DNA from 3 places in the Serratia sp. LSHTC3 genome. Region 3 is predicted to be linked to each of the others. Evidence: predicted binding sites of a transcription regulator. Region 3 holds the regulator's gene; each other region holds the start of a gene.
The links. The regulator PurR, encoded in region 3, represses purine synthesis genes. The targets are predictions, from matches to a motif close to CANGCAAACGTTTGCNTG.
Positions count from the first base shown of each region.

Region 1: the regulator PurR is predicted to act here: its motif matches at 1,813-1,830, upstream of guaB (IMP dehydrogenase).
Region 2: the regulator PurR is predicted to act here: its motif matches at 1,473-1,490, upstream of cvpA (colicin V production protein).

Region 1 covers NZ_JBXUNP010000001.1:140,685-143,776, reverse strand. The annotation lists gene guaA (glutamine-hydrolyzing GMP synthase) at 1-185, opposite strand, end outside; gene guaB (IMP dehydrogenase) at 288-1,751, opposite strand; gene xseA (exodeoxyribonuclease VII large subunit) at 1,922-3,092, shown strand, end outside.
Region 2 covers NZ_JBXUNP010000001.1:421,556-424,647, forward strand. The annotation lists gene folC (bifunctional tetrahydrofolate synthase/dihydrofolate synthase) at 1-575, shown strand, start outside; gene dedD (cell division protein DedD) at 576-1,313, shown strand; gene cvpA (colicin V production protein) at 1,548-2,048, shown strand; gene purF (amidophosphoribosyltransferase) at 2,070-3,092, shown strand, end outside.
Region 3 covers NZ_JBXUNP010000002.1:961,632-964,723, forward strand. The annotation lists gene punR (DNA-binding transcriptional activator PunR) at 1-865, shown strand, start outside; gene purR (HTH-type transcriptional repressor PurR) at 862-1,887, opposite strand; gene cydH (cytochrome bd-I oxidase subunit CydH) at 2,212-2,301, shown strand; gene sodB (superoxide dismutase [Fe]) at 2,366-2,944, opposite strand.

The DNA of each region.
Region 1 (3,092 bases), on a different contig from region 3:
CTTTCCGGGCCGCCGGACAGGATGATGCCGCTTGGGTTGAATTCGCGGATCTGCGCTTCGCTAACGTCCCAGGCCCACAGTTCGCAGTAAACGCCGATTTCGCGCACGCGGCGGGCGACCAGTTGGGTGTATTGCGAACCGAAGTCCAGTATGAGGATGCGATGCTTATGGATATTTTGTGTCATGTGAGGCGAATTCCAGCAACAAGAGAAAAAGAGCGAAAATGTGTGTTTCGGGATGGGGCTTGGCGCCCCACCCCGGCCTCTCACTCAGGAGAGGTTAAGGCATCAGCCCATGCGGTAGTTCGGTGACTCTTTGGTGATGGTCACGTCGTGCACGTGGCTTTCCTGAATGCCGGCGCCGCTGATGCGCACGAACTCCGCTTTGGTGCGCAGATCGTCGATGGTGGCGCAGCCGGTCAGGCCCATGCAGGAGCGCAGGCCGCCCATCTGCTGGTGCACGATGGCTTTCAGCATGCCTTTATAGGCCACGCGGCCTTCGATACCTTCCGGCACCAGTTTGTCGGCGGCGTTATCGGTCTGGAAGTAACGGTCGGAAGAGCCTTTGGACATCGCGCCCAGCGAGCCCATGCCGCGGTAAGATTTGAACGAACGGCCCTGATACAGCTCGATTTCGCCCGGAGATTCTTCGGTGCCCGCCAGCATGGAGCCAACCATCACGCAGGATGCGCCCGCGGCGATCGCTTTGGCGATATCGCCGGAGAAGCGGATGCCGCCGTCGGCGATAACCGGGATGCCGGTGCCTTCCAGCGCTTCCACCGCGTCGGCGATGGCGGTGATCTGCGGCACGCCCACGCCGGTCACGATGCGGGTGGTGCAGATGGAGCCAGGGCCGATACCCACTTTCACCGCGCTCACGCCGGCTTCAGCCAGCGCTTTGGCGCCCGCGGCGGTCGCGACGTTGCCGCCGACGATCTGCAGATCCGGGTATTTGGCGCGGGTTTCGCGAATGCGCTGCAACACGCCTTCGGAGTGGCCGTGCGAGGAGTCGATCAGCAGCACGTCAACGCCCGCCGCCACCAACGCGTCGACGCGCTCTTCGTTGCCGGCGCCGGCGCCGACCGCCGCGCCCACGCGCAGACGGCCGTGCTCGTCTTTACAGGCGTTCGGCTTACGTTCCGCTTTCTGGAAGTCTTTAACGGTGATCATGCCCAGCAGATGGAAGCTGTCGTCCACCACCAGCGCTTTTTCTACGCGCTTTTCGTGCATCTTCTGCAGCACCACGTCGCGCGCTTCACCTTCTTTCACGGTGACCAGGCGATCTTTCGGCGTCATCACCGCAGTCACCGGCTGGGTCAGATCGGTCACGAAGCGCACGTCGCGGCCGGTGATGATGCCGACCAGTTCGTTGTCTTCGGTAACGACCGGGTAACCGGCGAAGCCGTTGCGCGCGGTCAGCTCTTTCACTTCCTGCAGCGTGGTGGCCGGAGTAACGGTCTGCGGGTCGGTGACTACGCCGCTTTCATGTTTCTTCACGCGGCTGACTTCTTCAGCCTGGCGCTCGATGGACATGTTTTTGTGGATGAAGCCCAGGCCGCCTTCCTGCGCCAGCGCGATGGCCAGGCCGGATTCGGTAACGGTATCCATGGCTGCGGACAGCATAGGGATGTTCAGGCGGATGGTTTTGGTCAGTTGAGTGCCGAGCTCTGCGGTGTTAGGCAGAACCGTGGAGTGGGCTGGAACCAGGAGGACGTCGTCAAACGTCAGAGCTTCTTTAGCGATACGTAGCATGGGCAATATCTCACCAGGGTGGGCTGTGAAAAAGATAAAATATTGCCGCGGCATTATACAGAGCGGAATCGGTTGCCTCCAGCACTTTCTTACAAAAAGTCTTGATTACCTTTTTCAGCCATGTAGTATCGACCAATTAAGTGATTGTTTTGAAATTTGATCTGGGTCACATGTCGCTACCTGTTTCGCCTTCCATTTTTACCGTAAGCCGCCTCAATCAGACGGTTCGCCAACTGCTGGAAATGGAAATGGGGCAGATTTGGCTCTCCGCCGAGATCTCCAACCTCTCCCAGCCCGCCTCCGGCCACTGGTATTTCACGCTGAAAGACGACCGCGCCCAAGTGCGCTGCGCGATGTTCCGCAACAGCAACCGACGCGTCACCTTCCGGCCGCAAAACGGCCAGCAGGTCCTGGTGCGCGCCAGTATCACGCTGTATGAACCGCGCGGCGACTATCAGCTGATCGCCGAGAGCATGCAGCCCGCCGGCGACGGCCTGCTGCAGCAACAGTTCGAGCAGTTGAAACAGCGCCTGAGCGCCGAAGGGCTGTTCGATCAGCAGTTCAAGCAGCCGCTGCCCGCCCCGGCCAAATGCGTCGGGGTGATCACCTCCGCCAGCGGCGCGGCGCTGCACGATATCCTGCAGGTGTTGCAGCGGCGCGATCCGTCGTTGCCGATCGTCATCTACCCCACCTCGGTGCAGGGTGCGGAAGCGCCGATGCAGATCGTGCGCGCCATCGAGGCCGCCAACCGCCGCGATGAATGCGACGTGCTGATCGTCGGCCGCGGCGGCGGTTCGCTGGAAGATCTGTGGAGCTTCAACGACGAACGCGTGGCGCGAGCGATCTTCGCCAGCCGCATTCCGATCGTCAGCGCCGTCGGCCATGAAACCGACGTCACCATCGCCGACTTCGTTGCCGACCTGCGCGCGCCGACCCCATCCGCCGCCGCCGAACTGGTGAGCCGCAATCAGCTTGAGCTGTTGCGCCAGCTGCAGTCGCAGCAGCAGCGGCTGGAGATGGCGATGGATTACTACCTGGCGCAGCGTCAGCAGCAGTTCACCCGCATTCATCACCGTTTACAGCAGCAGCATCCGCATCTGCGCCTGGCGCGCCAGCAGACGCTGCTGTTCAAGCTGCAGCGCCGGATGGAAGACGGCATGCAGCAACAGCTGCGCCTGGCCGCCCGCCGCAGCGAGCGCGCCCAGCAGCGGCTGGCGCAGGTGCAGCCGCAGGGCCGCATTCACCGCTACCAACAGCGCGTGCAGCAGCAGGAATACCGTCTGCAGCAGGCGATGGAGCGGCAGCTCAACGCCTACCGCCAGCGCTTCGGCGTGGCCTGCA
Region 2 (3,092 bases), on a different contig from region 3:
AGCAGGGCGATCGCTGGCAGTGGCAGGGCGGCGACACGCTGCTGACCGATCTGCCGACGCCGAACGTACCGCTGGCCAACGCCGCTACCGCGCTGGCGGCGCTCAACTGTTCTCCACTGGAAATCGACGAACGCGCGATTTTCACCGGGCTGCAGCAGGCGACGCTGCCGGGGCGCTTCCAGATCGTGCGGCGTGAGCCGACGCTGATCCTCGATGTGGCGCACAATCCGCACGCCGCCGGCTATCTCGCCGGGCGTCTGGCCAAACTGCCGCGCAACGGCGGCAAGGTGCGCGCGGTGGTGGGCATGCTGTCGGACAAGGATATCGCCGGCACGCTGGCCTGCCTCAGCGAGCAGGTGGATGAATGGTACTGCGCGCCGCTCGACGGGCCGCGCGGCGCCAGCGTCGAACAGCTGGCGCAACATCTGGCGGAACCGCGCCGCTTTAATGATGTCGAAACTGCCTGGCGGCAGGCTATGCAGGATGCTGATAAACAGGATATTGTGATCGTCTGTGGATCGTTCCACACCGTGGCGCAGGTGATGGCGGCGTCAGACGAGATGCGGGGAGTGTGAGTGGCGAGTAAATTTCAGAACCGACTGGTCGGAACCGTGATTCTGGTGGCGCTGGGGGTGATCATCCTGCCAGGGTTGCTGGACGGTAAAAAGAAGCATTACGAGGATGAATTCGCGGCCATTCCGTTGGTGCCGAAGGCGGGCGACGTCGAAGAGAACGACGTGCTGCCACCGGTGACGCAACCGTTGCCGGCGCAGCCGCCGGAAGGGGCGGGCGCGCTGGTCGAACAGCAGGCGGCCAATGAAGCGGCGGCGCAACAGGCGGTGCGGCAAGGTGCTCAGCAGCCGGCGCAGGTGGCGCCGCCGCCGGTCGAAACGCGTCCTCAGCCGGTGCCGCAGCCCAAGCCGAAACCGGTAGAAACCAAACCGGTGGAAGTGAAACCGAAACCGGCGCCGCAACCGAAACCGGTGGAAGTGAAGCCGGTACCGAAGCCGGAGCCGACGCCGAAACCTGAACCGACGCCGCAGCCGAAACCGGCGGAAGAAAAAGCGCCGGCCGGGCAAGCCTACGTCGTGCAGCTCGGGGCGTTGAAAAATGCCGCCAAGGCGAACGAGATTGTCGCCTCGCTGCGCCTCTCGGGCTATCGCGCCTTTACCGTGCCGTCAACGCCGGTGCAGGGGCAGATCACCCGTATCTACGTCGGCCCGGATGCCTCCAAGCAGAAGCTGCAGGCGGCGCTGCCGTCGCTGAACTCGATCAGCGGGCTGAGCGGGCAGGTGAAGCCGTACGGCCGTTAAACCCCGCAGGGGCGCAGCACGATGCGCCCCTGAATTAAGGAGTGGTGGAGAGAAAGCGAGAAAAACCGCGCCTTTTACAGGCGAAATCACCTATGTAGGCGCGGCGATTGGGAATTTTTTGATCGCCGCTTTTTATTTGTAACGTGGTAGGAAATCCCCTACGCAAACGTTTTCTTTTTCTGTTAGAATTCGCCGCGAATTGGATGCAGGGGCGATTCATCATTGGAATAGTTCATGGTCTGGATTGATTACGTCATTATAGCGGTGATTGGATTTTCGGCTCTGGTGAGCCTGATCCGAGGGTTTGTTCGCGAAGCATTGTCACTTGTGACATGGGGATGTGCGTTTTTTGTTGCCAGCCATTTCTACTCTTACCTTGCGGTCTATTTCACTCGTTTTGAAGATGAACTGGTGCGAAACGGCATCGCGATCGCGATTTTGTTCATCGCGACCTTGATCGTAGGGGCTATTGTTAACTATGTGATTAGCTCACTGGTAGAGAAAACCGGGTTGTCGGGCACCGACCGGGTGTTGGGCATCTGCTTCGGCGCGCTGCGCGGAGTATTGATCGTCGCAGCGATCCTGTTCTTCCTGGATACCTTTACCGGCTTTTCACAGAGTGCCGACTGGAAACAGTCGCAGCTCATTCCCCAGTTCAGTTACGTCATCAGGTGGTTCTTTGACTACCTGCAGAGCACGTCGAGTTTCTTGCCGACCCAATTGCCGGGGCGGTAGCGCTGATGAGGAAAAGACAACATGTGCGGTATTGTCGGTATCGCCGGTTTCATGCCGGTAAACCAGTCGATTTATGATGCGCTGACGGTGCTTCAGCACCGTGGCCAGGATGCCGCAGGCATCGTCACCATTGACGCCCACAACGGGTTCCGTTTGCGTAAAGCCAACGGCCTGGTGAAAGATGTGTTTGAGGCGCGCCATATGCAACGCTTGCAGGGCAACATGGGCATTGGCCATGTGCGTTACCCGACGGCCGGCAGCTCGAGCGCCTCTGAGGCCCAGCCTTTCTACGTCAACTCGCCGTTCGGCATTACGCTGGCTCACAACGGCAACCTGACCAACGCCCATGAGCTGCGCCAAAAGCTGTTCGAAAGCGGCCGCCGCCATGTCAACACCACCTCCGACTCGGAAATCCTGCTGAACGTGCTGGCCAGCGAGCTGGATCGCTTCCCGCACTACCCGCTGGAGGCCGACAACATCTTTACCGCGGTCGCCGCCATGCATCAGCAACTGCGCGGCGCTTACGCCTGCGTGGCGATGATCATCGGCCATGGCCTGCTGGCGTTCCGCGATCCGAACGGCATTCGCCCGCTGGTGATCGGCAAGCGCACGCTGGAGGATGGCCGCAGCGAGTACATGGTGGCTTCCGAGAGCGTGGCGCTGGATACCCTGGGCTTTGAGTTCCTGCGCGATGTGGCGCCGGGCGAAGCGGTGTACATCACCACCAAGGGCCAGCTGTTCACCCGCCAGTGCGCAGAGAACCCGAAAACCAACCCGTGCCTGTTTGAATACGTCTATTTCGCTCGCCCGGACTCCTTTATGGACAAGATCTCGGTCTACAGCGCCCGCGTGCGCATGGGCCAGAAGCTGGGTGAGAAGATTGCCCGCGAATGGGAAGATCTGGACATCGACGTGGTGATCCCGATCCCGGAAACCTCCTGCGACATCGCGCTGGAGATCGCGCGTATTCTCGAGAAGCCCTACCGCCAGGGCTTTGTGAAGAACCGCTACGTCGGCCGCACCTTTATCATGCCGGGCCAGCAG
Region 3 (3,092 bases):
CCGGGTGCCGTCGGCGGTGAGCTATACCGTGCGGCAACTGGAACAATGGCTTGCGGTGCCGCTGTTTGAGCGGCGTCACCGTGATGTGGAGTTGACGCCGGCCGGCGCGCTGTTTATCAAGGATGCGAGAGTTGTTATCAAAAAAATGCTCGACACCCGTCGCCACTGTCAGCAGGTGGCCAACGGGTGGCGCGGCCAGCTGAATATCGCAGTCGACATCATCGTCAAACCCCAGCGCAGCCGCCAGCTGGTGCTGGATTTCTACCGCCATTTCCCCGATGTTGAACTGATGCTGCAACCCGAAGTGTTCAACGGCGTTTGGGATGCGTTGGTGGACGGCAGGGTGGACATGGCGATCGGCGCCACGCGCGCGGTGCCGGTCGGCGGCGGCTTTGCCTTCCGCGATATGGGCTACATGAACTGGCTGTGCGTAGTCAGCCCACAGCATCCGCTGGCGCAGCTGGCAGGGCCGTTAAATGACGATCGGTTGAGGCCGTACCCTGCGCTTTGTCTGGAAGACACCTCGCGCAATCTGCCCAAGCGCGTCACCTGGACGCTGGATAACCAGCGGCGGCTGGTGGTGCCGGACTGGACATCGGCGCTCGACTGTCTGTGCGCCGGGCTGTGCGTCGGCATGATGCCGGCGCATCGGGCGCTGCCGCTGGTGCAGCGCGGTGAGCTGAAGGCGTTGCAGCTGCAGCAGCCGTTTCCCGCCAGCCCTTGCTGCCTGACCTGGCAGCAGGATAAACCGTCGCCGGCGATGAGTTGGCTGCTGGCGTATCTGGGCGATGGCGAGACGCTGAATCAGGAGTGGCTGAGCGAGGCGGCGCCGGAAGCCGTGCAGGCTTCCGGCTCAGGGGATTAGCGGCGGTAGTCGATGAACGGACCGTCGGCGACCGAACGGCGTTCCACCAGCTTCGGATGCACTTCGATCACCTGCGATTCTTCGCGCTTGCTGATGATGCGATCCAGCAGCATGGTGAAGGCCATTTCTCCCAGGCGCTCTTTAGGCTGGTGAATGGTGGTCAGCGCTGGAGTGAAGTAGCGGGCGTTGCGCACGTTGTCATAGCCGATCACGGAAATATCCTGCGGCACTCGCAGCCCCAGCTCATCAGCGGCGCAGATGGCGCCCATCGCCATGATGTCGCCGCCGCAAAATACCGCGGTCGGCCGCTGTTTTTGCGACAGGATTTGGTGCATCGCCTTGTAGCCGGACTCCGGCTCGAAGTCACCCTGGACGATCCACTCTTCGCGAATGTCGATATGCGCTTCCTGCAGCGCCTTCATAAAGCCCTGATGACGGCCGCCGCCGGTGTTGCGCGACAGCTGGCCCGGGATGGCGCCGATATCGCGGTGACCGCGCTCGATCAGGTAACGGCCGGCCAGATAGCCGCCTTCGAACGCGTTATCGATGATGGTGTCGGTGAAGTCGCCGCGCGCAGCGCCCCAGTCCATCACCACCATCGGGATATTACGGTAGTCCTCCAGCATGCCCAGCAGTTGATCCGGGTATTCGGAACACATGACCAGCAGGCCGTCGACGCGCTTTTGCGCCAGCATCGCCAGGTAGGCGCGCTGCTTGTCCAGATTGTTGTGCGAGTTGCACAGGATCAGGGTGTAACCTTTGCTGTAGCAGCTGTTTTCCACCGCCTCGATCACTTCGGCAAAATAGGGCGCTTCGCTCGAGGTGGCCAGCAGACCGATAGACTTGGTGTGATTGACTTTCAGGCTGCGCGCCACGGCGCTCGGCGAGTAGTGCAGCTCTTTGATCGCGGCCCACACGGCCGCTTTGGTCTCTTCGGCGACGAAACGAGTCTTATTGATGACGTGCGAAACGGTGGTGGTGGAAACGCCCGCGCGTTTGGCCACATCTTTAATCGTTGCCATGTAAGGAATGACTCCTGAACTCACATGTTTACAGCATGTAAGTGTGATGTTAATCGTTTGCCTACGTAGATCCTTCTCCAGAGAAGCGAAAACTGAGTTTTTAGTGTGTTGAAGTCTTCAGCGCTTAATCAGGAGGGGCATGGATGCCGGTACGCAGTTGTGAACTGCGAATTTTGTCGCATATTGAACAAAAGTGGAAGAGGTAATCGAGATTATAAACCGGGAAATGATAACAAGATTTTATCGGCGAACTGTGGGAAAATGATTTGACGTACTAATTGTGCGCCTTTTATCCTTAGGAAAGCCCATTTTAAAGGAGTTGTCATGGATACCGATCTGAAGATGTCTCTGTTCACTACCGTCGGCGCGTTGGCGATGATCATCGCTTTCAGCTTTGTCGCCGCGTTGAACTGATCTCCCGCCGGTTTTAAAAAAGGCGCAGCCTGGCTGCGCCTCGTCACTTCGGCAAGGCCTGCGTTTACGCCAGGTTTTCCGCCGCAAATTTCCAGTTGACCAACGCCCAGAAGTTTTCCAGGTATTTTGGACGCGCATTGCGGTAATCGATGTAATACGCGTGTTCCCACACGTCAACGGTCAGCAGCGGTTTATCTTCACCGGTCAGCGGAGTTGCCGCGTTGGAGGTGTTGACGATCGCCAGCGCACCGTCTGGTTTTTTCACCAGCCAGGTCCAGCCGGCGCCGAAGTTTTTCACGGCGGCATCGGTGAACTGCTCTTTGAACGCAGCGAAAGAGCCGAAGGATTTGACGATCGCCGCCGCCAGTTCGCCCTGCGGTTCACCGCCGCCCTGTGGCGACAGGCAGTGCCAGTAGAAGGTGTGGTTCCACACCTGCGCGGCGTTGTTGAACACGCCGCCGTTGGAGGTCTTGATGATCTCTTCGAGCGATTTGCCCTCGAACTCGCTGCCTTTCACCAGGTTGTTCAGGTTAACCACGTAGGTATTGTGGTGTTTGCCGTAGTGGTATTCCAGGGTCTCGGCGGAGATGTGCGGCTCGAGCGCGTTTTTCTCATACGGTAATGCAGGTAATTCAAACGACATTGCTTCCTCCTTTACAGCGCCACTTTCTTCCCGCCCAGGCGGGAGCCAGATGGGCCGTTTTTTATTGTGGTCATTCAATCTTAACAATTTTCATCATAAAAAACAGGAGGAAAAGCGAGAAATGCGCGTGGGGGAGTGCGATGGGCGA